2 regions of the Lysinibacillus sp. NPDC093216 genome follow, and region 2 is predicted to be linked to the other one. Evidence: riboswitches for the same ligand, from Rfam matches in the RefSeq annotation. Region 2 holds a riboswitch; the other holds the start of a gene.

Region 1 (15,225 bases), on a different contig from region 2:
TGAGTGGTTACAAACATCAAACAGTAAGCTGCAGGCTTCATGTAACTAATAGTATAAAATATGAGAATCTACTATTATTTCAATAAGAAATAATAGTAGATTATTTTTATTTTATCAATGATAAGATTTACGAAGGAATTTTATCCTGTATTTGGTATTATTTAATCAAGGGACAGTCAATAATTTTGTGTAAATGACAATCCAACCTTTTCGTATAGATCAAAGAATGATTTTGTTTTTAGGAAGGTTAGTTTCAGACATAGCCGAGGTTGATTATGTAGGTACAGCCCTTACTTTTCAAATGTGTATTGGTTTCTTACTTACTATATTTTCAATAAATCTAATCCCTATTATACTGAGGATCATTGGATGGGAGTGGATCTTTACAATATTAGCGATTGGACCTATTCTTGGAATTGGATTTATGTTCAAATATAGACGCTACGAAATAACTAATGAGAAAGTGTAATTGTAACTTTTAAGTATTATCTCTATCACAAAAAATGAATAGCCTCAAATAAAAAATCCAATCGTTTTGATTATTTCTTTCAAAACAATTGGATTATTTTAATGGTAAAACAATATTTTTTTTTAAGTGATGAAGCTCAGGCTTTCTTTTCTTTCGGGTATCCGATGAGGATAGCAATGGTTCCGCAAATTCCTATAAGGACTGGATAGAAAGAGTATTGCAGCATGCTCACTGGCGATATTCCGGCTACGCTTGCGGCTGCCAGGAATTGGGCTCCGTATGGCAGTAGACCTTGGATCGTACAGGAGAAAATATCTAATATACTTGCGGATTTTCTCGGCTCAATCTCATACTGTTCAGCAATATTTTTTGCAAGTGGACCAGCAATTAAAATAGCAATCGTATTATTGGCCGTAGATAAATTTGTTAAACCCACTAGGCCGGCAATGCCAAATTCAGCACCTTTTTTCGATTTAATCCTTTTTGTTGCAAGGTGAAGTAGAAAGTCAATCCCTCCGTTAAACTTAATAACCTCCACCATTCCAGCTATTAATATCGCAAGGAATGCCATTTCATACATGCCTGACATTCCTTCGCCGATCTTTTGAAAAAGGCTCATTAAGTGATAGCTGCCATCCGCTAAGCCAACAGCCCCGGCAAGAACAATCCCAGATGCCAGAACAAGGAAAACATTCATTCCAGCTAACGCTAAAATAATAACCAAAACATAGGGAACAATTTTTACCCAACTATAGCTTAAATGCTCCACTTGTGCAGTTTCACCCATTGTGATAACTCCTAAAATAAGGCTCGTTACAATAGCTGCCGGCAACACAATCCAAAAATTCACCTTAAATTTATCCTTCATTTGTGCACCTTGTGAACGAACGGCAGTAATTGTTGTATCTGAAATAAAAGATAAATTATCGCCAAACATCGAACCGCCAACAATCGCTGCCATTACTAAAGCCATGGAAAGGTCGATATGCTCGCTTATCCCAACTCCAATTGGAGCCAGTGCAACAATCGTTCCCACCGATGTACCCATTGATAGGGAGATAAAGCAGGCGATGATGAACAAGCCTACGACAAGTAAGTTTGGCGGAACGACCGATAAAGCAAAGTTTACAGTGGAGTCCACTGCCCCCATGCCTTTTGCTACCGCTGAAAAGGCACCAGCCAAGAGAAAAATAATGACCATCAGCATGACATTTAAGTTTCCTGCGCCTTTGCAAAAAATATCAACCTTTTGCGCAAACGATTCTTTTCGATTCATTGCCAAAGCCACAGCGCCTGAAATAGAAATGGCTACAATGACAGGGAAGGCGTAAAAATCACCTGTAATAACCCCTGAACCAATAAATAAAATTAAAAAAACAACAAATGGGATCAGCGCCCATGGATTCTCTTTCTTCATGTCTACCTCCAAAAAATAAAATTGGACACGTCTTTTGTCCATTCTTTTTACGATAAAAAGGCCTCTTCTTGTAACAACAAGAAGAGGCCTTATATCTATAAAACACTCCTCTTATCTATCAAGCCTTTGCCTGCTGGATTTGGCACAGTAACTTAAATCATAAGTTCCGCTGCCGAGATTTCATCGGGCCAGTCCCTCCATCTCTCTTGATAAGAAGCAAATATATTATTTTTTTCACAATAATAAATATTATAATAAAAAGTCGATTTTTGCAACATATTTTTAATCAAGCTTGGTTTAAAAGCTATATTAATTAAGGAAATTGAACAAGTAAGAGGTTTAGAGGATAGGAAAGCGTGAATTTTTGGTGTCGCTGTTTTTACGCAGCACAACTTGATTTAACAACTGAAAGGGGGAAAAAGGAGGCGCCCTTAGAATTGGAGGGGCGCCTCACCTAAAACATTTGTGGTAAAAATTCCGTCATAAAGCGTTGATTTTTACGTAGCCATATTTTTAAAATCATACGATGTGTTAGGAGGCGTTGTCTTTTTTGTGGTCTAGCCTTTGCTTCTATTAAACTTTGTAGTAGAGTGCAGGTTTCTGTTGCCAATCCTTGAGAATCAACGAGGACGTCAAGTTTATAATCAATTAACTGAGTAGCCTGAACCTTTGCAAGTAATTGTGCAAAGCGAGTATTCATTTCTGGAAAGTTTTCTTCTAGTTCTAAGTCGATTAAAGTATATAATGTTTGTTCAATTTCAGCTTCGAGCGCTTGTAATTGTTCAATGGACGGCTGTGTCAAAAAATCACCTCTAGTATTTCAAAAATGCTGCTACACAAGGACAAAGCCAAGTGCCGCGAAAAGTAAACCGAATAAAACTGTAGTGCATATATAAATAATCGCTTGCCTCCATTTTTTCTGCTCTAAGAGTTGCAAACATTCAAAACCAAATGTTGAAAAGGTCGTATATGCTCCTAAAAAACCAAGCCCTATAAACTGCCAAATCCAATCATTTGGATGTAATGCAAATAGAAAGCCAAGTGCAAAAGAACCCGTTATATTAATAAAAAATGTTGCCCATGGGTATGTATGGACAATCAATCTTCCTAGATAAAATCTTGTTAGTGCACCCAAAAATCCACCGATACCAATCATTATCATACGAAGCGCCCCTTTGCTAGTTTAAATCCTAGCCATGCACAAGCTAAACCGCCAAAAACACTTACAAAAATATAAAGAACGGCTTGTAGCCATTTACTATCCTGCAAAAGTAATAGCGTTTCTAAAGAAAATGTTGAAAAGGTTGTAAAAGCACCAAAAAAGCCAGTACCAATTCCTATAATAACAGGTGTTCGCTTTGTAAACGTTGTAAATAGCCATGCTAAACAAAAGCAGCCAATTAAGTTCATACAAAGTGTCGCAAATGGAAAACCACCGTTATTTGAAAGTACTAGACCAAGGCTATATCGACAGATGGCACCCAAAAATCCGCCGATTCCAACAGCTAAAAATGATTTCAAAGTAAAGACTCCTTATTAAAATGTCTATATTAAAAAGTGTATCATGAGATACCCATTTTAGATAATAGTTAGGCGTTAAATTAAAGTTGGGTGATAAATTAAAAAAGTTAGGCGATAAATTTAAAAATTAGGGCGATAAACCTTGAAATTGTTCCGATAAATTGATTTGGACCCTATCGAACTAGCTTTGTTCGACAGGGTCTTCCAGCGATGTTTCAATAACATGTTTTAATTGAAAAATAGAAGATTGTTGACTTTCGCTCTTCTTGAAAATAAAGACAGTTTCTATTATTTCGTTTAACTGCGGCAAACCATAATAGTAAATGTTGGAGTAGTAGTAAAGGTTAATTAGTTAACACAGCCAATCGTATTGTCTATTTGTAGGAATCAAGGACACTTCTTACCGATTTTATTTCCTTCATCGTAAAAGGAACTTGATTCTTTTAGCCACTCTGCCATCGCACGTGTATACATATAGCATCTGCTTCACACAAGTAGTGTAACAGATGAACTTGTTTCTGCTGTTGCAATCATGTCATAATTTATTACTATGATTGATTATTAACATTGTCAATGACAGTATCGAAGTCTTTATTGGAATCGACACTTTCAGTTATTGTAAAAACATAACCATCTGGATCTTCTATCGTTAATTCTTTTGCATTCCATGGTTGAACTGTCGGCTGTTGAATGATTTTCGTTTTATTTTCTAGTGCAGCCAGATAAATACTATGAATATTATTAGAGAAAACATTAATAATGACAGAGTTAGAAGTGCTGACTTCTTCATCCTTTAATAACATTAAATCTTGATACTTGGCTCCTCTCAAATGTGTCATGGAAGTTGTTCCGTTCGCATCTGGGAAATCAAATACCGAATTGAAATTGAGTACGTTTGCATACCATTCCTTTGATTTTTCAATATTGCTTACTTTTAGCTTTACGAATAAGGGCATTTGATAAAATTCATTCATGTTTATTTCCTCCTTTAGGTTCATACAAACTAACCATAAAGGCTTACGTTGCGTTAAAGTCAATACAAAAAGTTATAGGTTTGAAATTCTAAATTTAAGGTGCCTAGTTTACTTTGTTCCAAGATTGTAATTGTAGTAATTCATTGCTTTAAAGCGTTAATTATTTCCTGAAAAACGTAAAAAATAACAGTTAGTTGGTTGACAAATATTTCTAAAGTGTGATAATCTTCAAGAACACTATAACAATCTTAAGTAGAGGAGGGCATGACGATGTTAATTTTACCAGTATCATATCAAAGCACAACTGCATACATTGTCCATGTCTTCTAACTTTTTTATTTTGCGTTGCAAATAAAGGGCATGGGTAACTCCTGACCTTTTATGAAGAGACACATGCTCTTTTTTTGGGTATGTGTCTTTTTTGTTGCAAAAAAGGGTTGTAGTGACAATGAAAAAGGAGTGCATGTGTATGCGAAACAAAGTACAAAAAATGATTTTCATCAAGGTATTTCTGGATAGTGGGTAGCACAGCTTTAACAGCACTAGAGAAAGAAGGTTATAACGTATGTTTGATGTTTTAAGTAAATTAGGCTGGTTTTTTAAGAAATATTGGAAGCAATATTCTATAGCTGTCGTGCTATTAATGATTGCGAGTGGCTTAGAAGTTGTTCCACCGTATTTACTAGGGTCAATTATTGATATATTGACTGCTGGAGAAATGACACCAGCTATTTTAACGAAGTATATTTTGATTTTCGTGTGTATCATTATTGGGGGTTATGCCCTTAATTTTGTGTGGCAATTCAGATTATTTGAAGGGGCTATTAACTTAGAGAAAATTTTACGTCGAAACCTTATGCAGCATTTTTTACGCATGACACCGACGTTTTATGAAAAAAATCGCACCGGGGATTTAATGGCACGTGCGACGAATGATTTAAACGCAGTGTCGTTGACCGCTGGTTTCGGGATTATGACATTGGTTGATTCCACAATCTACATGGGCTTTATTATTTTTGCCATGGGTTTTATGATTTCGTGGAAGCTTACTTTTTTTGCAATGCTGCCAGTACCGATCATGGCTATCCTTATTCAATATTTAGGGAAGATTGTGCACGAACGCTATATGAAGGCGCAGGATGTTTTTGGAGAGCTGAATGATAGTGTTCTAGAGTCGGTTGCAGGTGTGCGGGTTGTACGGGCATACGTACAAGAAAAAAAGGACGAAACAAATTTTGCAGAGATGAGCGAGATTGTGTATGAAAAAAATATGCATACCGCAAAAATTAACGCCTTATTTGGACCGATTACAAAGGTCGGTACGGGGATTAGTTATGTTGTAGCGCTTGGCTATGGTGCTCATTTAGTAGCAACAGAGGCTATGACAGTTGGGCAGCTTGTAACGTTCAATGTTTACTTGGGGCTAGCAGTTTGGCCAATATTTGCAATTGGGGAACTTATCAATGTGATGCAACAAGGTAACGCTTCTCTTGATCGTGTACAAGAAACGCTAAACTATGAGGCGGACGTTCGGAATATTGCGAATCCACGAATGATTTCGACACCAAGTGCAATTGGCTTTGATGATTTAACATTCCAATATCCAATGAGTCAGGTGAAAAATCTCCGGGAAATTTCGCTGTCATTGAAAAAGGGGCAAACACTTGGAATTGTTGGTAAAACAGGAGCGGGTAAAACGACCTTCTTACGACAATTATTACGCGAGTATCCAATCGGCGAAGGACAGCTATCGATTGATGGAGTCGATATTACTGCACAAACGAAGGAGCAGTTACTCGACTGGATTGGTTATGTTCCACAGGATCATGTTCTATTCTCACGTACTATTCGTGAAAATATTTTATTTGGGAAAGAGGATGCTACACAGTCTGAGTTGCAGCAGGCGGTTCGTGCAGCATACTTTGAAAAGGATTTAAAAAATTTACCAATGGGTCTTGAGACACTTGTTGGTGAAAAAGGTGTATCTCTTTCAGGTGGTCAAAAGCAACGTGTTTCAATTGCGCGTGCTCTTATTAAAGACCCTGAAATTTTAATGCTTGATGACTCGCTTTCTGCTGTAGACGCCAAAACAGAGGCAAGAATTATTGAGAATATACAGCGAGAACGACAAGACAAAACGACGATTATTACAACGCATCGTTTATCAGGAATTCAGCACGCCGATTTAATTATCGTGCTAGATGAAGGTCAAATTGTAGAGCAGGGAACACATGAGCAGCTTCTTTCACAACAAGGATGGTATAAAGAGCAATTTGACCGTCAGCAGCTAGAAGGAGGTGCCTCATGAGTACGAGTCAACGTTTAACACGCTATGCAATGTATTTTAAAAAACCGATACTACTTGGACTATTTTTCTTAACAATCGCCGTCTTTACGGAGCTTGTTGGGCCGTTTATTGCGAAGCATATCATTGATAATTACATGACAATTGGCCACATTGAATTAAAACCAATTACTTGGCTATTAGTTGTCTATTTACTTTTAGCAATAGCTACAGCTGTTTTACGCTATTTTATGTATATCTATTTACAAATGGGTGCCAACCGTGTTGTACAAAAATTACGTAAGGATGTATTTGAGCATATTCAAACATTGCCAATTCAATACTTCGATAATTTACCAGCAGGGAAAATTGTAGCCCGTGTCACGAATGATACCGAGGCTGTTCGTAATTTATATGTTCAAGTACTTTCAAACTTCGTTACGAGTTTAATTTCTATTGTAGGTGTTTATATCGCACTCTTCATTTTAAATTGGAAAATGGCATTCCTAGCGTTGACTATGGTACCAATCGTTTATTTATGGATGATTTTATACCGTAAAGTTGCTTCGAAATATAATGATGTTATTAGAACGAAAATAGCCGATATTAACGCAATGATTAATGAATCGATTCAAGGGATGACGATTATTCAAGCATTCCGCCGTGAACAGCAAATGACGAAGGAATTTGATGACATGAATAATGAGCATTATGCGTATGAACGCAAGCTGCTTTTCCTTGATTCGGCAACTTCCTTTAACCTTGTTAATGCATTAAGACTTACGATGTTTACTATTTTTATTATCTACTTTGGTACACAGTCATTTACGGCAACGGAAGTTATTTCTGCGGGGACATTATATGCCTTTGTTGATTATTTAACGAGATTATTTAATCCGATCACGAATATCGTCAATCAATTTTCTCAGCTTGAGCGCTCACTTGTAGCAGGAAAGCGTGTCTTTGAGGTGTTAGATATTAACGGGGAGCCGGTATCTGAAAAAAGTTTACCTCGATATAAAGGAAATGTGGTGTTTGAAGATGTTTCTTTTGCTTATAAAAATGATGAATACGTATTGAAAAACCTTTCATTTGAAGCACACCAAGGTGAAACCATTGCCTTAGTTGGTCATACAGGATCTGGGAAAAGTTCTATTATGAACTTATTGTTCCGTTTCTATGACCCATCTAAAGGGAAAATTACGATTGATGGAATTGATATCACTTCGGTTCCTCGTCAAACAATGCGTGAACATATGGGCATTGTTCTACAGGATCCATACTTATTTACAGGCACTATTGCTTCGAACGTTAGCCTGAATAATCCTAAAATTTCACGTGAAAAAATAGAAACCTCATTAAAAGCTGTTGGCGGGGAACGTGTTTTAGCGAACTTGCCAAATGGCTATGATGAGCCTGTTATTGAGAAGGGAAGCACACTATCGTCTGGGCAGCGTCAGTTAATTTCCTTTGCGCGTGCGCTTGCCTTTGACCCGGCTATTTTAATTTTAGATGAGGCTACTTCTAATATCGATACGGAAACAGAGGAGATTATTCAGCATGCGATGGATGTACTAAAAAAAGGACGTACAACATTCATTATCGCTCACCGACTTTCTACTATTAAAAATGCAGATCGTATTCTTGTCTTAGATCGAGGTAAGATTGTTGAGCGTGGCACACATGATGAGTTATTAGCGCAGGGCGGCATTTACGAAAAAATGTATCAAATGCAGGCGAATTCATTGCAATAAAATAAATGAAGCCCCACTCTATGAAAAAAGTGGGGCTTTCTATTTAAGATTTTACATTTTTAAAGACATTGACAACAAAGAACAGCACTGAAATTGCTACTGCGATACCGCCACCAGATACAAAGAGTTCAAATAACCAGCGCGGTACATCTATATAAACCATCATCATACCGACTAAGAGGAACGGCAATCCAATATTGTAAAACCAAAATTGTGCTTTGGCTAATCCTGTCTCGGCGGCATCTTTATATACGGAATAAATTAAACCGATTAAACCAGTTGTTAGCCAACCTACTACACCAATATGTGCATGTGTCGCCTTCCATTCGAGTTGAATTGTATAATGCATAAACAGTCCAAAGGCCAAAACAATCACTAAATATAAAACTGAAATCTTTATCCATTTAGCACCCATTTATAAAACAACTCCTTTCCCGAAATGATTTAGCTAGCTATTACAGTTTATTCTTGTCGAATAAAAAAGATGACACATTATTCTTTGTAAAATAAAAAAGTGTTTTATTGTAAAATGCTAATTTTTTCCGTAGAATAAAAGCGTGAAAAGTAGAAATTTGCCAATTGGAGGGTCTATGAAAAAGAAAATTAATTTTTTAATAATGATTTTAATGGTCTGTTACTCGACCATCATCTTTCCTGAGAAGGCAGGTGCTAGTGAGCAAATGATGACAACAAAAGTGAATAGCATTATTGCGAAGAATTGGAAGAACAACGAGTACAGCATTACCGTACGAGATATAGAAACAGGGAAAGTGCTCTACAATAATAATGGAGACAAAATGATACGTCCTGCTTCTACGCATAAGCTTTTAGTTAGTGCCGCTGCATTGGATTTATTAGGACCTGATTATCGCTTTGCTACGAAGACATATGTCGATGGATCAATTGAAGATGGTGTACTAAACGGTAATATTTATTTACAGGGCGGGGGAGATCCAACGCTTTTACCTAGTCATTTAGAGTCATTCGCCAATGGCCTGAAAAAAATGGGTATCTCTAAAATTACGGGTTCTTTAATCGGGGATGATACTTGGTTTGATGAAGATCGCTTACCGAAGGGTATTGTACCTCAAGAAGAGGATCAACCTTATGCTTCACGTATTTCAGCGTTAACGATTTCGCCAAATGATCAATATGATATTGCAAATGTGCAAGTGAAAGTGACAGGCTCAAAGGTTGGCACTACGGCTAATGTTCAGCTTGTTCCGTTTGCAAGTACTATCCCGGTTGTTAACAAAACAAAAATTGTTAAAAAGGGCGAGAAAAGTACTGTAAAAATTACAAGAGAATATGGTACAGATCGAATCATTGTAACGGGTAACTTACCAGCAGGTTCACAGAAAAGTACATATGTAACTGTCTTTAATCCAACCTTATATACACTCGATGTATTTCGGGAAAAATTAGTAGCAAAAGGTATCCAAACAATGCCTCTTGAAACAGGGAAGGTACCTGAAAATGCACAGCGAGTAGGTATTTCGTATTCAAAGCCATTAACTGATATTAACTTTAAATATTTAAAGTTAAGCATTAATGGCATGGGTGATATGTTGACAAAACAACTTGGACGAGAGCGACTCGGGGAAGGAAGCTGGTCGGCTGGCATCCAAGCAATTCGTACATATGGTAGTGATAATGGGCTTACTATGGATCAGTGGTATTTTGAAGACGGTTCAGGTTTAAGTCATCAAAATCGAGTTAATAGTATGCAAGAAAGTCTATTATTATATAAAGTTCGAAGTAAATCCTGGTATAACTCATATTTAGATGCATTACCGCATGCAGGAAGAAAGGGTAGCCTTGTTGGTGCGACTTTAGAAAATCGTATGAAGGGCTATAGTGTATCTGCTAAAACAGGCTATATTTCTGGAACATATTCTTTAAGTGGTTATGTAAAAGGAAAAAGTGGCAAGTGGTATATCTTTAGTATTTTGACACAGGCCAATAAAACTTCAGCTATCCCAACTATTGATGAAATTGTTAAACAGATTGCAAATGAAATGTAAGCTTAATTACTTGTATTAGCATGTGCAAAGACGATAAAGGTAAAAATCTCGGTAGTTCGCTTTTGTGATGATGAAAAAGCTATTCTACAAAACAATAAGCTATTTTTAAGAGGCTGGGACAAATGTGTTTCAGCCAACAAAAATACCGAACTATCCAATGAAACTCTCATGAAGTGTTTCGGAATAGTTCGGTTTTTCTATTTATCGTGTTTTGTTAATTTAGAGATTATTCGGCTTTATGAAGGAACCATTTAGTTATGTCCCAGCCCCTTTTACGATACAGGTTAGTTCAATATTTATGATTTGCATTGTTCTAGAAAAAGATTAATCATATAGATCAGACCTCACTCTATTTTGTTATAATTAACAAAAAAGGGGATATTATATGAAATTAACCGTTTTAGTAGATAATAACACTTTCATTGATCGCTATTTTTTAGGGGAACCTGGGCTTTCTTTTTTTATTGAAGAGGATGATAAACGTATCCTTTTTGATACTGGATATTCTGATGTCTTTATAAAGAATGCAGATAAAATGAGAATTGATTTAAGAAATCTCGATTATGTTGTTTTGTCGCATGGACATGTGGATCATACATGGGGACTGACGCATTTAATTAGACTACATATGGAAGCAAAAAATGAAGAAATACGCCACAATACGCCTAAGATTATTGGGCATCCATTGGTTTTTAACACTAAATTATTTGATCCTGTAGGAGAGATAGGGAGTATCTTATCTCATGAAAAGTTAAGTAGACACTTTCCAGTCCGACTAACTAAAGAACCATTATGGCTAACAGATCGACTAGTATTTCTAGGGGAAATTAAAAGAGTATTTGATTTTGAAGGAAAAGATTCTATAGGGCAAGTTGTGACAGATCAAGGGAGTGTTAACGACTTCGTTTTGGATGACACAGCAATCGTTTATAAATCTTCGGAAGGGTTAGTTATTATCGTTGGATGTGCACATTCTGGGATATGTAACATTATAGAATATGCCAAAGAGGTATGTCAGGAAGAGAGAGTATTTGATATTATTGGAGGATTTCACCTATTAAATCCGACGAAAGAGCAGTTAGATAATACAGTTCATTATATAAAAAATCTTAAACCTGCTAAGCTTCATGCTTGCCATTGTACAGATTTACACTCTAAAATAGCTCTTTCGACAGTTGCTAATTTAGGAGAAGTTGGAGTAGGATTACAACTTTCATATCTATAGTTTTAACTTAGTTAGCTAATAAAAGCATGAGTTAAGATACAGCTACTTAAGTCAAATTTACTTATTAAAAGAGGGCTATTCTCGACTTTTCGACAATCCACACAATACTCCATCACACACAATCTAAGAGCTTGTGCGCAAAAACACACAAGCTCTTTTGTTATGCTTCACCTACATTTATCCTTCTTTATCGTAAGTGTTCCTTGTAAGATTGATCTTTGGCATATAAGTACCTCCACCTGCTACCATTTTCTTTGTTTCAACATCATAAATTGCATATCTACCTCTAAATTCTTTGTCTGTGTCTTTAAAGGAATAAAAGAAATAAACTTGCCGATCAGGGCTAACAGTCTGCTGGTAGTTAATATCTATATCAGGGTAGGGCCGAAGAATATTTCCATCAAAAGTTATATAATTTAATCCTTCTATCTCATTAAACAATAACTTTTTTCTAATATTTACAGATGCATCAGGCATTTCTTTAAAAAGAGCAGTATCCAAATCTCTTTGCTGTTGCTGTTGCTTGGGCTTCTGCTTAAATCTTTGATAAAACTCCTGATGTACAGGATACTTTAGATCTCTTAATGCCTGGTAAAATTCATCTACAGTTTCATCAAAAACTTTTTCCTTATTTGCAGGATGTAAATATTCAATTTTATCTGAAGATGTAGTTTGTGAATAAACAGGATTTCCTAATAACATGGAAAGACTGAACGAAAATATAAACGTATACAAACTAATTAAGAATAGATTTTTCATTTAGGGTACGTTACTCCTTTTTAGAAGTAACGTACCCTAAATCTTCTTTAACTATCCTGCGCCGTTAGTAAAAAAGCGTTTCAATTTATTATAGAAACGCCTGTTAATTTAACAATACATTATTCATTTGGATTAAATTCAATTGATTTTGCTTGATACATTTTATCCTTAAACATATACGTAATTTGAATACCCCCTATACTCCCTCCAGCTGGGGAAATTTGACCTCCAATTTTCGCAATAAGTTGATTGTCATTTATTTCAAAATTGATAAGATTGCCAAAGTATATATCAGGAAATAAATGTTCAGGTTCAATTTTTAAAGGTTTAACATTAATTGTGAATTTTTTCTCTCCGATACTAATAATGGCTTTGTTAGGTGATAACTCAGTCTTTACGTTTTTTAACACTATAGCAATCGGGTTATCAACAAGCACTTCAACTGGTACTTCAACAAGCTCGTTTTTTATTCTTTGATTCTGGATATGGAAAACGTGAACTTCTCGTTCTAATATTCCAGTACCAGTACCCTTGGTCAAAATTATGATTAACTCATTTTTTCCATCTTTATTGATATCCTCATAGATAATTTGAGGTGACCAAGTAGGACTTGTTGTATTTATCCAATAAGGTCTTGTAAGGACACCACCTTTAAAAATAATTTTAAAATCTGTATATGCTTCATTCATCTTTTTAGCACAGAGGGTAATATCTGCTTTATCAGATTTTGTAATTTCCTCATATTCATTTATCATCGCTTTAGTTTTTGATAAAACGGCAAAAAGAGAAGTGGCAATAATTAATATAAGAACTTTCTTCATTAGGAAAACACCTCATATTAGTGTTCTCTATAACTGACTGTTCATTCCACGAAACAGAAAAAGGCTCTACCCCTTATTGAAGTAAAGCCCTCGTTGGTTGAATAAAAAATTTTAAATCTTTAGCTTTAAACCTTCGTGCGTTGCTTTAAAACCTAACCGTTCATAAAACCTTAACGCATCTGGTCTTTTTTTATCAGTTGTCAGTTGTACCAAATGACAACCACGTTCTTCTGCACGTTGAATTGCCCATTTTATTAGTTCAGTACCTACACCCATTCCTCTTACAGAAGCAGCTGTTCTCACTCCTTCAATAGTAGCTCTCCATCCACCTTGATGTGTTATATAAGGAGTAAAAGTAATTTGTTGTACCCCAATCACTTCATTGCCGTCACAAGCCACTACTAACTCATTATTGGGGTCAGATGTTATAGCCTCAAATGCTTTTATGTAACTATTAGGAAGTGGATGCTCATAACGCTCACGTTTACTTCCCAAAACATCATCTGCAAGCATTGCAATAATGCAATCTAAATCTTTTTCAGTAGCCATTCTGAACCTTATTTCTGTATTCATTCAAATCCTCCTCTTATTAGTAAACCTTTTATTAATTTCAATGCTAACTGAATCCGCAACATAAGAAAAGCCGAACTAATCAAAATTAGTTCAGCTTAAAAATAGCATATTATAATTTTGCACATTGTATACAGGATCATGAAATATTAATTGCATCACTTTAACTCTTGACTTTTAATACAATGTAAAGCTGTCTTGAGCCTTTAATATTGTTATTTTATTTCTTTAGCAAATGTTTTGTAACGAAAGTGAAATGTCAGCTACAAAAGTTTCCATCTTGTATAAAAGAATCAAATAAGGTTTATTGTCATATGCTGACACTAAATAAATGAGGGGGTATGTACAATTAAAGGAATAGAATGTCGTGCATTTAGTAAATACTAGTGTACGTCTTTTTTTCGTCCAATATGCATATAATTAGACTATATTAACTTTTTTCCAACTTCAAACGTCAAATGTAGGGGTAAATTTTTTGGCAAGAGAGGACATAATGTATGGAAAAAAATATGAAACGCTCTAAGGAAAAAAAGAGCAAGAAGAAAATTTGGCTATGGATAGTAGGTAGTTTATTAACAATTTTTTTAATTTTTATAGGTACTGCTTATTATACAATCCAAAAAACGATGAATAAAATAAATACACCCTTAATTGAAACGACAGGTGATGAAAATAAAGAACAAAAAATAGTTACGAAAAAAGATCCGTTTTCTGTGTTAATGCTTGGGGTGGATGAACGTAAAAATGATAGTGGCCGTTCAGACACGATGATAGTCATTACCGTGAATCCTGAAGAACACACGATGAAGATGCTCAGCATACCTCGAGATACTCGTACAGAAATTATTGGACATAATTCCGTCGATAAAATCAACCATGCCTATGCATTTGGAGGCGTTCCAATGGCGGTGAATACGGTGGAGCATTTTTTAGATATACCAATCGATTATTATGTGTTTGTTAATATGGAAGGCTTCCTGCAAATTATAGACACGATTGGTGGGGTTACAATTGATAACGACATGGATTTAACTTATAACGCCTACCATTATCCGAAGGGTGAGATCACTTTAGACGGTGATAAGGCACTGATTTTTTCACGTATTCGTTATGAAGATCCCCGTGGGGATTTTGGTCGTCAAATTCGACAACGTCAAATTATTGAAGCGGTTCTGAAAAAAGCCTCTTCGACACCTTCTATATTATTAAAGGCTACAGATATGCTTGATGTAGTAGGAGATAATGTTCGTATGAATTTTACGATGAAGGACTTAATCCAATTACAAAGTATTTATAAAAAAATGGATGGTAATATTGATCAGTTATCATTTAAAGAGGGAAATGGCAAAAAGATTGACCATATATGGTATTTCATCCCTGAAGAGACAGAGCTAGAAAAAATAAAAT
Region 2 (15,225 bases):
CCACGACTTCGACTGTTCTATCCGCCACTTTGACGTTTCTATCCACGACTTTAACTGTCCTATCCGTCGCTCTGATTTCCATCCGTCGCCCTGGCCTTTCCATCCGTCGCTTTGACGTTTCTTTCCGTCTCTTCGGCTCTTCTTTCCGTCGGTCTAGTTTCTATCCGTCTCCTTGGCGATTCTTTCCGTCGCTCTCGCCTTTCCATCCGTCACTTTGACGATTCTTTCCGTCACTTCGGCTCTTCTATCCGTCGCTCTGATTTCTTTCCGTCACCTCGGCTCTTCTTCCCGCCGCTCTGGTTTCTATCCGTCGCCTCAGCACTTCTATCCGCCACTTTGATGATTCTATCCACGACTTCGACTATTCTATCCGTCACTTTGATATTTCTATCCGTCGCTGCGTCGTTTCTATCTACGATTTTGGCGGTTCTTTCCGCGACTTTAGCTGTTCTATCCGTTACTCAGCTTTTATGAATTAGTCTCTTTGTTGAAACGATCGACAATCATAGATAATGCTCCATCTCCAGTTACATTTGTAGCTGTACCAAAGCTATCTTGCGCTAAGTATAGTGCGATCATTAGTGCAACCATTGTTTCATCGAAGCCGAGCATTGTTTGTAGTAAACCAATTGCTGCCATAACTCCCCCTCCAGGGACACCTGGTGCAGCAACCATTGTAATACCTAGCATAAAGATAAAGCCGATATATTGTGCAAAACCTATATCCATACCGTTCATCATCATAACACCTAAAGAACAAGTTACGATTGTGATCGTACTACCTGATAAATGAATAGTGGCAAACAGTGGGACTGTGAAATTCGTTACTTTTTCTGAAGCTCCTGTTTTTTGCGCTTGTCGCAATGTAACTGGAATAGCTGCTGCTGAGGATTGTGTGCCCAAAGCTGTAAAATATGCAGGTAGCATTGTTCGAAGTAACATAAGTGGATTTTTCTTATTTAAAGTTCCCGCAGCAGTGTATTGAACTAGCAATATTACCCAATGCATCACAATTATAAGTGCGAAGACAATTGCGAAGACAGATAATATTTTTGCTACTTGACCTCCGTATGTCATGTTCAAGAAGATCCCGAAAATATGAAATGGTAAAAGTGGAATAATTACAAATGAAATTAACTTTTCAATGATAACATTAAACTCTTCAAAACCACGTTTCATAACATCACTTTGAATGGCAGTCATACCAATTCCTACGATAAAGGCAAAAATTAATGCTGCCATGACATCCATTATTGGAGGCATTTCAACTTTAAAGAATGCCTGTGCTAAAAATTCCTCAGGGTTTTTCATGCTTTCCATATCACCATTTGAAATGAAATTAGGCAACACATTGCGCGCTACAAAAAAGGCAAATATTCCTGCAATGATTGTTGAGAAGTAAGCAAAGAATGTTGCTAAACCTAATAATTTCCCTGAGCCTTTCCCAAGCTGAGCAATGCCCGGAGCAATAAATGCAATAATAATAAGTGGTACAACAAATTTTAAAAAATTACCGAATATGCCATTGAATGTTGCAAATATACGTACAAATGACTCTGGCGCAAAGCTTCCAAGTATTACCGCTAACAAAATAGCAACAATAATTTTTGCCAATAAACCAAATTTAAACTTCATGATATTGTCCTCCTAAAAAAAACAACTGTCTTTCTCGAATGTATTATTAGTAATTTAACATAAACAGTTGAGAGAATATACAGCTTACTAAATAGGCAGAATTGCAAAACTCTTTTTTATTTTCTGATAAAAATACCATTACCATAACGTCTGGTTGAATTCCGTTCCGACTGGGCGCTTTCGCACAGCTAACATCCCCTTCGCTGCAGGGTCTCGGCCAGCCGATGCTTTATACGCGAAAGCGTAGTGCTAACGAAGCGGCAGCGGAAAAAGGGTTTTATCTGCACAAAAGAGAAACGGTAGCAGCACTATGTTGGCTACGAAGATGTTATCACAGGACGTGATGCTTTTAGCCTTCGTTCCTTTATTGTTGATCCCCAAGGAGTCGCCCAATCGGAACGAAGATCAACATAGATAATGGCAAACGTTTTAAGACATCCATAACTTTTGATGACGAGCCAATAAAAAGCAAAAAACTTAGAATAGGCAAATACTCACCTATCCTAAGCTCTATTTAACTTCTTTCAGCAAAAGTCTCCCACCTCTATAGGTGATGAGATGAATGCGGATTTAAGCTACTTTACAACGGTTGTCCAAACACCAGCTGAAAGAAGTTAAAGCCTCCGGCGGATGTCACAGAATCGGAAAGGAGTTCTTAGGGGATGTTAGCCTAAAACCATCGCATCCATGCGATAACGGCTAACTGACCTGCATCGGTGCTGCTGTCGCTGCGTTAGCACTACGCTTTCGCGCAAAAAACATCTGCAGGCCTAAGCACAAAGCCGATTCCGGACGCATTGTTTATCTGCGCGAAAGCGAAGCGACAGCGGCAATTATGCCGAGGCATAATTGATTAAGCTTTAAATAATTTTTGTAAAATATAATAGGATTGTTTTAAACGCTCTTCATACTTTGGAGTTTGCCATTGTTCCCAAGAATAAGCTGAAAGAGCAGGCAAGACATGGCCGTTGGTCTCTGGTAAAGATTTCACAACCTTGCCATCCTTATCTACAAAGACAGCACCAATATAAATATTATCTACCTTAGTAGAAGCTGTCACACCATCTTTATATAGATCTCCCATAAACTCACGCTGACTTGGATCTTTTGCTTGGATTAGTAGCCAAGGAATTCGTAGCTCAATAACATTATTATCCGTCCAAGTATAGTCTACTAATGAATTATAATCTTTTGCTTTTGGATTGGCATTCCCTTGAAGAAGCTTCCCTGTTTCATAATAACTAAAATCGGTCGTAATTTTTTGCTCTGGTAAGTATAGCTGTTTATTTAGCACATAGTTAATCGGTGCAAACTTACCACTATTTTTTGTGATAGTTGCCATACGAGGCGGAATCATATTTAACTTATGACCGTAAAAATAATCATAGAAATCATAGTACTCATCTATGACGACTCGAGAGTCTCCACTTTTATTTAATTCCACAATAAAATCTACGCCATTTGAAAAGGTCATATCTTTTATTGATGTTGCCGACGTATTTCCTTGGTTTGGTGCGACATCAAGTAAAATACGCGGTGATGCTTTATCTAAAACATCACTTTTTATTTTGAAATACAAATATCTTTCATCGTAATCGACAGCAAAATCTGTGGAATCAGAAGGTGCGGTATTGTACATTTGTGTACCTTTCCACTCCTTTGTATCGCCGTCTACTTTTACTTTAAACCTATCAAAGCTTAGTACACCAAATTGCTGTTCATTCGTTTGTGCGTTGGACCAAAATGGTCGACGATTTGGATCATCATAATCCATCGTATTCCATGTTCGCTTAAACCACTCGTCCTGCCATGTAAAGACAAGTCCTCCTAGCAAGCCTTCATGCATAATATCTTCATATAAATGTTGAAGTGTTTCACCTTGCTGCTGTTCGGACATATGCCCCTGATTCCAGCCATAAACATTTTCATGTGTCATACCGCGCGCTGCTGGGATTCCAAATTCCGCAATAAGAACAGGCATACGATGAGCTTCATGTAAGTCTTTTAAATATCCTGCATAACTATTTTTATTGCCCCGGAAATCTTTATAATTTAAATATTTTTGGTCGAAGTTAAAGAAGTCAGGGTAATATGGATACACATGATAGGAAGCAAATTGTCCTGGTGCCTGCATCTCACCCTTCGTATAAATGACATTTGGATTGACTCCTACTAAATCTTCATCTTCAGAAGGTTCAGATGGGTGGTCTAGTAAGTCAGTTGTTACCCAGTTTGTAAAACTCATAGGGCGAATCCAATTGTATTGATCCTTCTCATAAGTAGTAATAAGATCCATTTGCTCCGCTAACCAATGCTCAAATGGTGCAGCATTTTTTGTTTCAAAATACGTCCCATTGTATTCACCTATATTAGCGTGTTTTTCGTTCGTACCGACTACCATGTGCGGATACCATTCAATTCCTAGCACCCAGCCAATAACGTATTTTGAAACGTCAACATCGTATAATCCTGAAGCATGTCCTGTTACTGGCTTCACATAAGTGTTGCCGTGGATAACGTCTACCATGCGCTTCATTTCACTTTGGAAATCCTTTAAGGTAGTTTCATCATAGGCATCTAGTGAGTCAGACAATCCTTCCTCATTAATCCATACACCATGCAAGACATACAGTGGTTTATCTGGGTTTTCCTCGTTGTATTTAGCAAGTGCCCGATAAAAACCTGGTGGGTGTAATGTATAGACACGAATCGTATTGGCATTCATCTCACCAATTTGACGGAACCAGCGATAGTACTCTTCTTCCGTAATAGCGGCCTCGCCAGGGAATGCTCCCGGTTTCCCCATACCGATATTAACGCCCTTAAAGACTAGTGGCTCCCATTTCCCATCGCGTAAGACTTCAAATGATTCACCTTTAATCCGTGCATTATAATTTTGTTTTTCATGATTAACGTTTTCTTGAACCTCTTTTTGCTCAAACGTTTCAAAAATTTTATGCATGACTGGTATATAAATCGACCAGTAAAATGAACTATCTGCATATTTCTCAGCGTATTTATAAATGGTCGGTAATCCCTTTATTTTGTAAAGAGACGGTACCCGTGACATATCGTTAAAGTCTCCAGCAAAGTAATAGCTTGTAGTGTAGCGTTTTTCCTGTGAAACGATAGCCGCAAATTGCTGTGGAATATCGTTGTCCTTTAATAGTTTTTCCCCATCTTTTGTTAAGTCCCATTTATAATTAGCAAGAGCATCCTCTGCATATTTAGGCGTGATAATATCAAACCAATAGCCATACTCTGCACTAGCAGAAGTATTAAAGAATTTTTTCCCTTCTTCAGTAAATTGCAGCTGAATACCTTCCGTTTTTACATGCTTGTCCAGTTCCAGCACAATGAGCTTTTCTGTAATTTCATTAAATAAAAGAAAGCCACCGCCCTTATATGGCCAATTATCACCATGTTCATCTATGACCCATTGTGGGATTTCTGAGTTTTTATGATAATCAAGCTCATCAAAATAACGCCCAATCCATCCAGACCATGATATTCCTAAATAGTCCTGTAGCTCTTTTCTAACTGCCTCTGATGTTGGTGACGCAAATGTATTGTATTCAGCAATTAGCATACTTTTCTTGTTGCTTGCTAAACGACCTACTATTGATTGCCATTCATCCATTTCCAAGCCACCAACAATTTTTTCTGAGCGTTTACCTAGACGCTTTTTTTCATTTAAATCATCCTTATAAACACCATACGTATCTGCCAAATAAATAACATCATAATTGCTATAGTCGGTCGGAAACTTTTTTTCAGATACTCTTTTCGTTTTATCATTCGGAATCGTACCATAGTAATTTTTTTGTACATCATACGGATGATCATCGATTGTGTATTTATAATGGTTTAAAAACCAGTTCACACCTAAATGCTCTCGATATGTTTCATTCGGAACCGTTTTATCTAGAATCGCGACGTTCAGCGGTTTTTCATCGCTCAAATACCACCATGCTATAGGTGTAATAATGAGAATTAGAATAGCTATAATTCCTATATATATTCGCTTCATACACTGTTCTCCTTTTCAGCGATGCCGACACGCTTCATATTACCCCAATCGCTTTTTCTTAGCACAAACCGAACTAATCCTTCACAGCGCCATAAAAGAGTGAGTGGTCGATACCAAAAAATTTCAGTAAATGCTAAAAGTATCATTCGTAATAGCTCTCTCTTTCTCGGATAAGCGTTCATTGTCCATGCCTCGAATAGTATAGATGCTATTGAAAAAATAACTCCATAAATAACGAAGAGCAGCAACAGTATTACCGCTGCTTCATAATAGATTTTCCCTAAGAAAAATGCTACAACGATATAAATATAACCACCTAGCTCAACAATTGGACCTAGACATTCTACAAGCCAAAAATAAGGCAATGCAATAAACCCTAATAAGCCATATTTTGGGTTGAATGTCATCGTTTTATGCTTCCAAAGGCTTTCGAATAATCCTTGATGCCAACGTCTACGTTGATTTCGCAATACCCCTAATGTCTGAGGTGCTTCCGTCCAGCACACAGGATCTGGTACAAATTCAATACGCTTCTTTTCTTTTTTCTTTCTTATCAAACGGTGAATATTCACGACAAGCTCCATGTCTTCTCCAATAATATTCGTTGAATAACCGCCCGCTTCCACAGCCCATTCTTTCGAAAAGACGCTAAATGCTCCCGAAATAATAAGCACAAGATTGAATTTACTTAAAGCGATTCGCCCCATAAAAAAAGCTCTCAAATATTCTATTGTTTGCATGACTACTAAGTAATTATTTGATAAGTGCGTTTCAGTAACGGAACCAAGCTGCATTTTCGCTCCATTGGCTATTCGAATATTCCCACCTGCCGCAATCACTTCACCATCAGATAAAATAATCGGCTTCATCACACGAAGTAATGATTTTTCATCTAAAATTGAATCACCATCAATAGAGCAAAAATAAGGATATTGCGAAACATTAATACCTACATTTAATGCATCCGCCTTACCACCATTTTCTTTATCTACTAAAATACAATTCTTATAAATTTCTGATTCGTAAATTTGTTTCACTTGTTTTGTAGGGATACTTGCACGAACAATTTTATCAACGGGCTTCATTCTGAAATGCTCGATGACCGTTTGCAGTGTAGTGTCAGTAGAACCATCGTTAATAATGATAATTTCCGTTTGCGGATATCGTAAATTCAGCAATGAATAGACTGTATCGACAACTCCAACCTCTTCATTGTAAGCAGGGACTAGTAAGGATACTGGTTTTGAGTAGAAGGCATCGATATGTGCATCATCATACTCTGAGGGATCTAATTTATAGCGTTTTCGTAAATCTAGCATGGCAATTACAAACATTGTGCAATATGAAACGATAACGAATAACATATAAAACATAATAATGCCGCCAAAGAACCACATACAATAATCTAAAATTAATTTCATTTGATCCCCTGCCTTCTGACTACTGTTTCCTGTGCTATTTCAATTGCATATTGGTCGTTTGAAGACTCCATAAATTGCTGTAATTTTGCAATTCCTTCTCTATTTTCTGCAATTGTTTTTGCTGCCTGTGAGCGTACCCACCAATTTTCATCTTCAAGAAGCTGTTCTAAATAAGCATAGGTATAGTCTAGTGGCGCATGCTTAAAGAGTTTGGCAACCATTAATCTTACTTCCCACATATCTGAAGTCACAAATGGGACATAAGGATCGATTTCATCAATTACACCAATTTCGTAAAGACCCTTTAATGCTCTTATTGTTATTTCTGGAACCTCGTGTGTTAATAGCTGTTTTAACTTATCAATATATTGCATATTTCTTTTTACAGCTGCAGTATCAATTGCAGCAAATTGGATATTTTTCGTCCAGCTATCAAAGTCTTCAAACAATCGAATAAAAACATCATCCTCTAACAAGACAAATAATCTTCTATATTCGCTTTCAGAATAGTTAACGCTCGATTCTTTAATTTTTTCGATAAATAATTCTGGTTGGAACAGAGAGTAAATTTTTAACAGTTGAAAATATTCTTCCTCCGAAATTTTGGCTTTCTCGAATTGTTGACAAGCATCAACTAATTCCTCTATCTGTAAATCAGCAATTCGATATAAAGCATTCATCCTAATGCTCCAACGTTTACTTGCTAAATCCTTTTTATAAAACTGTTTTAAATAGAGATTAGAAAACTCTTTGATTTTATGTTCAACTATTTCATTCGTTATATTTTTTAAATACGATGAAAATATTGTTTCTATAGCTGCTACTTGAGCTCTTCCGCGGGGTACAAGGACTATAGAGAAATTTTCTTCATTGATTAAATAGTTGTACCAGTGCTGTGAATAGTTTTGTAAATAAGTATTATACGTTTCTGCAAAGCGAATCTCCCGCTGATGCTGCAAAAGTAGATATATCGTAAATAAAAATAAAATGACTAATAAAACAACGATGGCCGTTAAAAGAAAAGAAATCGATAGCTCGATCATAGCCAAAACCTCGCAAACGTTCTCCTGATTTTTGCTTCTAACAAACGTAAATTAAATGGTTTTACGATAAATTCATCGACTCCACCTTCATAAGCATTAAGTGTCGCCCCTTCTGAGTTTCGTTCTGACATCATATAAATGATGAACTTTTTCTCATTCGGCATTTCTCGTAAAATGTGCAAAATTTCTAAGCCATTTTTACGTGGTAAAATATCGTTCATGACAACTAAATGCATATGGCCTGTTTTATAGCTTTCGGACTGTAAAAAACTATAGCCATCTTCATAGGTAGCCACATCTAACGTAAAATGAGGAATATCTAAATCATTGAGCGTTGTTTCTAGCACTTTTCTAAAGATTGCATTTTGTTCAATAATGCTTACTTTTACTTGCTCAGTTGGTTGTTCACTATAATCTGTAACTTGTTCTATTGACCAAGTCGGCTGTTCGTCATCTGCTAGTTTTTGCTTATTTTTATCTAACAAAGTGTCAAAGTTTACACTATTATTTCTTATTTCAGTAATGGAGGCTTTTAACGCTATTTGTTGAAATTCCCTTTCTTGCTTCAGAATTGCAAAAATCCGTTTTAAAAACGCCTTTACCTCGACTTCACTACTTTGTAGAAAAAAAACTCCCCAATGCACGCCATCCGCTAATTGGAAAAGTAAATCTGTTTTTCGTATTTTTGATTTTAGAAAAGCTGAAATTAGATTACGTTCTATATCTGTTCCTTGTGGTGAATTAGCTAATTTAAAAAAGACTGCAGTCATTGTGAAACGTGAGCGAATGACGCTCTCACGCAATGTTTCAAAATAACCCTTCACCTCATGCTCCTGCATGATGTCTTCTGCGATGATTAATTTATTCATTGGTGTTCACTCCAGTTGATGTAAGAAATATTTGATTTTCTTTCATGTTTTCTAGCACTTTTTCGATTTATAAACACAACAACTATAGTAATAAAGATCACTAATCAATTTCTATATAAAATATTTGGTAAATCAGTCACTTTTAAAATATATTATATTTTTGCTATAAAACACAAAAGAAGACCCTTTTCGATAAAAATGTTATACTTTTCTGATAATAGACATCCTTTTTTAAACAAGAAAAAAAAGGGAATGCAAGCTTTAATACTTACATACCCTTTCAAACTGTAGATAAACACTATTTTGATATAAAATTACATAGTGTTTTTTTGACAACCTCTGTAGAGAGTGGCGACTTCTGTGGAATGGGCTTGCATTGAAAGCCCCGCAGGAACGTAGTGACGAGGAGATTGAAGCCAAAACCGTGGAAAGCACCAACTCTGCGTGATCATTACATTTGTTTTATTCTTTTGTAGACAAGCAAAAAGGGTGTGTAAGCTGTCATACTTACATACCCTTTTTTCGATACATTTTATTTTACTGGTACAACTGAGCCTTTCCACTCTTCAATAATGAAGTCTTGGATTTCTTTAGATTTTAATACTTCTATTAATTTTTTAATTTCTCGTTTTGTTTCATCACCAGCACGTACAGCGATAATGTTTACATATGGAGATTCTTTATCTTCAAGAGAAATTGCATCTTTCAATGGATTTAAGCCGTTATCGATTGCGTAGTTAGAATTGATAAGAACTGCATCACCTTCATTATTTTCATACATTTGTACAAGCATTTCAGGAGCTGTATTTGCATCGAATTTGAAGTTTTTAGTATTTTCTACAATATCCTTAAGTTCAGCAGATGTTTTATTTACTCCATCCTTAAGTTTAATTAAGCCCTTAGCTTCTAATAATGAAAGCATACGTCCGTGATCTGCAACTGAGCTAGAAAGTAAAATTATTGCACCTTCTGGAAGATCCTCAAGAGATTTATATTTTTTAGAGTAAATACCGATTGGTTCAATATGAATACCACCAGCGTTTACAAAATCATAACCCTTTTCTTTAATTTCCTTCTCTAAATAAGGGATGTGTTGGAAATAGTTTGCATCAATTTCGCCAGATTCTAAATCTTGGTTTGGTAATACATAATCTTGATATGTTTCAATTTTAAGATCGATACCTTCTTTAGCTAAAATCGGTTTTGCTTTTTCTAAAATAACAGCATGTGGTGTATTAGAAGCACCTACTGTTAATGTTACATTCTCTTTACTATCACCAGCATCAGATGATGAGCTTTTTTCTTCTTTTTTACCAGCACCACAAGCGGCTAGAGCTAGTACTAATACAGATAAAAATAATCCTGTTAATAACTTCTTCATTTTATTACTCTCCCTTTTCCTATATAAAATATGTTAGCGGTATGAAACCGAGATAACCTTTTAGATGTTCATAGTATGATGCTCTTTTTAGCGTTTATCTGTTTTGGTTGTAATTAAGTCGCCAATCCATTGAATAATAAATACTACTATTAAGATTAAAATAGTTGCCATTAAAGTTACATCTGTGCGATTACGTTGGAAACCATCTAAGAATGCTAAGTTTCCTAGACCACCTGCGCCGATAATACCTGCCATCGCAGTATAACCAACAAGTGCTACAGCAGTTACAGTAAGACCAGAAATAAGCGCTGGTAACGATTCGGGAATTAATACTTTCCAAATAATCGTTGACGTTTTGGCACCCATTGAACGAGCCGCTTCAATAACACCTTTATCAATTTCGCGTAAGGCGATTAATACCATTCGCGCATAGAATGGTGCAGCTCCAATAATTAATGCTGGTAAAGCCGCATCTGCGCCACGAATTGTGCCGAGTAAAAATTTCGTAAATGGAATTAATAAGATAATCAATACGATAAATGGAATCGAGCGGAAAATGTTAACGATTGATCCTGTTAAAAAGTTTACAATTTTGTTGGCCCATAGTTGGTTGGGACTTGATAAAAATAATAAGATTCCAATTACTAATCCAAGTATAAATGTGATGACCGTAGAAATTGTTGTCATATACAATGTTTCATACGTAGCGTCCCACATTTTTTCCCAGTCGACATTCGGAAAAAGACTAGTTAGCATTTGTAATCACCTCCGTTTGTACTTCGACTGTATTTAAGTAACTCAGTGAAGCAGCAACGTTCGCCTCTGAGCCATCAATTTGCACAATAAGTGTACCGTACGCTCCATTTTTCGTTTGCGAAATATTACCATGTACAATACTTACTTCTACATCAAACTGTTTCACAAGATGTGAAATGACAGGCTGCTCTGTTTTTTCTCCTACAAAGATTAGCTTAACAAGTTGTCCATTAGGGTAATTTTCTTTAATTTGTGCCACAGTTTCCTGTGTTTCCTTTGTATCTGTAATTTGAGAAACGAATTTTTTCGTAATGGCTGCTTGTGGAGCTTGGAATACTTGTAATACTTCACCACGTTCTACAATTTCACCAGCTTCCATAACCGCTACACGATGACAAATCTTACGGATAACGTGCATTTCATGTGTGATTAACACAATCGTTAGACCTAATCGTTCGTTAATATCGACAAGTAGATCAAGAATAGCATCTGTTGTCTCCGGATCGAGTGCAGATGTTGCCTCATCACATAACAATACCTCTGGATTATTAGCAAGTGCACGAGCGATACCTACCCGTTGTTTTTGTCCCCCCGATAGTTGTGATGGATATGCTTTTTCGCGCCCTTCCAAGCCAACTAGTGTAATCAATTCATTCACACGTGCTTCCCGTTTGGCCTTTGGCACACCTGCGATTTCTAGTGGGAAAGCGATGTTTTCTGCAACAGTTCTAGACCAAAGTAAATTGAAATGTTGGAAAATCATACTAACCTTTTGTCTAGCATCCCTAAGCTTTTGCCCCTTTATGGACGAAAACTCTTGATTATTAACCGTCACCGTACCAGATGTAGGCTTTTCTAAACCATTTAACAAACGAATCATTGTACTTTTACCAGCGCCACTATAGCCGATAATGCCGAAAATTTCACCTTTATTAATAGAAAGGTTGACGTCTTTAACTGCTGTTAATTCGCCATTCGTAGTTTTGTATTTCTTCGTAATATTTTGAAGATTGATCATAGCGAATTCTCCTTTTCTTATATCAATTATGCCTCGGCATAATTGTTGCTGTCGCTTCGCTTTCGCACAGATAAACATTACGTCCGGAATCGGCTTTGTGCTTAGGCCTGCAGATGTTTTTTGCGCGAAAGCGTAGTGCTAACGCAGCAACAGCAGCACCGATGCAGGTCAGTTAGCCATTATCGCATGGATGCGATGGTTTTAGGCTAACATCCTCTAAGCACTCCTTTTCGATTCCAGGACACCCGCTGAAAGAAATTAAAAAACCCCTTCACTTAAAGACAAGTAGAAGGGGTCACGTACATATACGCTAAACCGTTCTCTCATCTGTCAAAGATAAATCTTTGGGTGATTTGGCACCTTTTCACGTTTGTGATGGTTGCCGGGCTTCATAGGGCACTTCCCTCCGCCGCTCTTTATAAGAGTTCGATATATTTATTGTTTTTTTAATATATTTGTTACTTTACCATGTGATTAATATTCAGTCAATTAGTTTTTTAACAATTCGTATAAATATGGTACGGATTGGAAGGCATAAACCTTTTCTATCACTTCTCCGCCTTCACATACGAGTAAACATGGTACACTTTCGATTTTATTATCATAAGCTATTTGCTCTATAAAATTAATATTCGCCTTACCAATCTGTAGCTGTGGCAGCAATTGCTTAATAACCGCCATCATTTTCGATGCAACTGCGCACGTTCCACACATTGGCGTATATAAATAAAAGGCAGCCTTTTCACCGGACTGGATAGCCGTGTTCCACTGCTCTTTTGACCATTCTTCCATCTTTTTTCACGCAACCTTACAAAATATATTCATTATGGATTGAGAAATGTGCACGAAGCAATATCGCCGCTAGCACTTTCCTCGGAGTTGTCTCAACTTCCTTATATGTTGGCATCGTACGTAAATGCTCAGCCTCTGGATAATGTCTGTCCATTAATGCCCGTAGCTTATTACCTGATGTATCTGCATCAAAAAATGTATAAAGCTCACAACCCTCATATGGGTCGAGTAGCTCTTCTAATTGATGCACACCAATTGTACCATTTGTACAAAGTATTTTTACGTCTTCATTTAAAATAGGTTCGATTTGAAGTTTATCCGATCGGCCTTCGACAATTAAGCATTTTCCCTCGAACATCACGCCACCCCCATTTAGACATATCCCTTATAATTCATTATATCAACAAACCTTGTCGTTGATACAGTTAGATACCTATTAATAAGGGAATATACTTGCATTTACCTTACCAACTATAGTGGCAGGATGGTTAAGATAAAAAAAAACGTCGGTAGTTTCCGACGTTTTTCTGATCAATTATGCCTCGACATAATCGCGTCAGGAATCGGCTTTGTGCTTAGGCCTGCACGACGCAGGTTAGTTAGCCGTTATCGCATGGATGCGATGATCTTAGGCTAACATCATCTAAACACTCCTTTCCGATTCCATGACATCCGCCGGAGGCTTTAACTTCTTTTAGCTGATGTTTGAACACTCGCTGAAAGAAGTTAAAGGCTTGTCTTATTCTGCAATCATTTCTTCGTATTGCTCAGCTGTCATAAGCTTGTCAATTTCTGAAGCATCAGCAGGCTCTACAACGATCATCCATGCTTTTTCATATGGTGATTCATTAACGAATTCTGGGCTATCTTCTAAATCTGCATTTACTTCAACTACTGTACCTGAGATTGGTGCGTATAATTCAGAAACTGTTTTAACAGATTCTACGCTACCGAATGGATCATCAGTTTTGATTTCGTCGCCAACTTGTGGAAGTTCAACGAAAACGATATCTCCAAGTTCAGCTTGTGCGAAATGAGAAATACCGATACGTACTTTACCATCTTCTACTTTTACCCATTCGTGCTCTTCAGAGTAACGTAAGTCTTTAGGTGTGCTCATGAAAAAAACCCCTCCATAAATATGTAATATATTCATTTTCAGTGTGCCATACTTCTACCATAAAAACAAGAATCAATTATGCCTCATTCAGCTCAATACCTATAGAGGTGAAGAGTTCTGACCTGACGCTTCGCTTTCGCTACATACAACATTTACTGAAACAAGTGAAAAGCGGTTATTTCCAAGCTTGCTCAAAATCTGATTCTTTAAACCCTAAAGTAACTTTTTTTCCATCGGTTACAATCGGACGCTTAATCAACATACCATCTGATGCAAGCAGTTCAAGCTGCTCCTCTTCAGTCATTTCAGCAAGTTTATCCTTCAAGCCAAGCTCTCGATATTTCATACCAGAAGTATTAAAAAATTTCTTTAAAGGTTGTCCACTAGCTTGCCATAAGTTTGATAATTCATCCTTTGTAGGTGGTTGTTCGACAATGTGTACCTCTTCGTATGAAACCCCATTGTCATTTAGCCATTTTTGAGCTTTTTTGCAAGTAGTACATTTCGGATATTGAATAAATTGAATCGTCATTTATAGGCTCCTCTACTTTCATCTTTAGGAACAACATTTTCAGTGTATCCCTCATTTTCTGTAGTATACCATCATAACCGTTACGAGCCAAAATGAAACTCTTCAAGCCAAAGCGTGGGGTTGATTTCCGTTCCGGCTGGAAGCTACTCATGATGCTTTCGGGGGTTCTTGGAATTTTTATCAGCGATTCTTATGTTGTTATCAGCGATTCTTGGCATTTTATCAGCGATTTTCTTGATGTTATCAGCGATTCTCAGCATTTTATCAGCGATTTTCTTGTTGTTATCAGCGATTATCGGCATTTTATCAGCGATTTTCTTGTTGTTATCAGCGATTCTCGGCATTCTATCAGCGATTTTCTTGTTGTTATCAGCGATTCTTGGCATTTTATCAGCGATTTTCTTGATGTTATCAGCGATTCTCAGCATTTTATCAGCGATTGGCATTTTGGAGTGGTCCGTTTCCTTCGCTCCGTGCAAGGTCTCGCCTGTTTCGCTTTCGCACAGATGAAACCCTTTTGCTATCAAACTACATTTCAAAGGATACATATGGAGTGGAGACAGGGCGACATTATAAAGCGCACACAGTTTTGTGTATGAATCCTTTTTTGCTCTTTGGCAGGTGGATG

The links. A riboswitch is a leader RNA that binds a small molecule or an ion and turns the genes downstream of it on or off. The one in region 2 is predicted to bind S-adenosylmethionine.
Region 1: linked by a shared signal. The riboswitch ahead of ACQKOG_RS04165 (Na+/H+ antiporter NhaC family protein) and the one ahead of ACQKOG_RS21220 (methionine ABC transporter ATP-binding protein) in region 2 are both predicted to bind S-adenosylmethionine.

Annotation. Positions count from the first base shown of each region.
Region 1 is NZ_JBNNVB010000002.1:349,363-364,587, forward strand. It holds gene ACQKOG_RS04165 (Na+/H+ antiporter NhaC family protein) at 606-1,886, opposite strand; SAM riboswitch class I at 1,995-2,102, opposite strand; gene ACQKOG_RS04170 (hypothetical protein) at 2,341-2,688, opposite strand; gene crcB (fluoride efflux transporter CrcB) at 2,719-3,048, opposite strand; gene crcB (fluoride efflux transporter CrcB) at 3,045-3,407, opposite strand; gene ACQKOG_RS04185 (VOC family protein) at 3,956-4,381, opposite strand; gene ACQKOG_RS04190 (ABC transporter ATP-binding protein) at 4,947-6,689, shown strand; gene ACQKOG_RS04195 (ABC transporter ATP-binding protein) at 6,686-8,419, shown strand; gene ACQKOG_RS04200 (hypothetical protein) at 8,463-8,834, opposite strand; gene dacB (D-alanyl-D-alanine carboxypeptidase/D-alanyl-D-alanine endopeptidase) at 9,010-10,443, shown strand; gene ACQKOG_RS04210 (MBL fold metallo-hydrolase) at 10,829-11,668, shown strand; gene ACQKOG_RS04215 (hypothetical protein) at 11,846-12,427, opposite strand; gene ACQKOG_RS04220 (hypothetical protein) at 12,547-13,248, opposite strand; gene ACQKOG_RS04225 (GNAT family N-acetyltransferase) at 13,360-13,821, opposite strand; gene ACQKOG_RS04230 (LCP family protein) at 14,316-15,225, shown strand, end outside.
Region 2 is NZ_JBNNVB010000025.1:17,747-32,971, forward strand. It holds gene ACQKOG_RS21185 (dicarboxylate/amino acid:cation symporter) at 469-1,635, opposite strand; gene ACQKOG_RS21190 (hypothetical protein) at 2,489-5,665, opposite strand; gene ACQKOG_RS21195 (glycosyltransferase family 2 protein) at 5,662-7,086, opposite strand; gene ACQKOG_RS21200 (HEAT repeat domain-containing protein) at 7,083-8,129, opposite strand; gene ACQKOG_RS21205 (response regulator) at 8,126-8,998, opposite strand; gene ACQKOG_RS21210 (MetQ/NlpA family ABC transporter substrate-binding protein) at 9,531-10,379, opposite strand; gene ACQKOG_RS21215 (methionine ABC transporter permease) at 10,467-11,135, opposite strand; gene ACQKOG_RS21220 (methionine ABC transporter ATP-binding protein) at 11,125-12,153, opposite strand; SAM riboswitch class I at 12,474-12,578, opposite strand; gene ACQKOG_RS21225 (thioredoxin family protein) at 12,643-12,945, opposite strand; gene ACQKOG_RS21230 (toprim domain-containing protein) at 12,962-13,303, opposite strand; gene gcvH (glycine cleavage system protein GcvH) at 13,685-14,065, opposite strand; gene ACQKOG_RS21240 (arsenate reductase family protein) at 14,241-14,597, opposite strand; gene ACQKOG_RS21245 (hypothetical protein) at 14,741-15,043, opposite strand.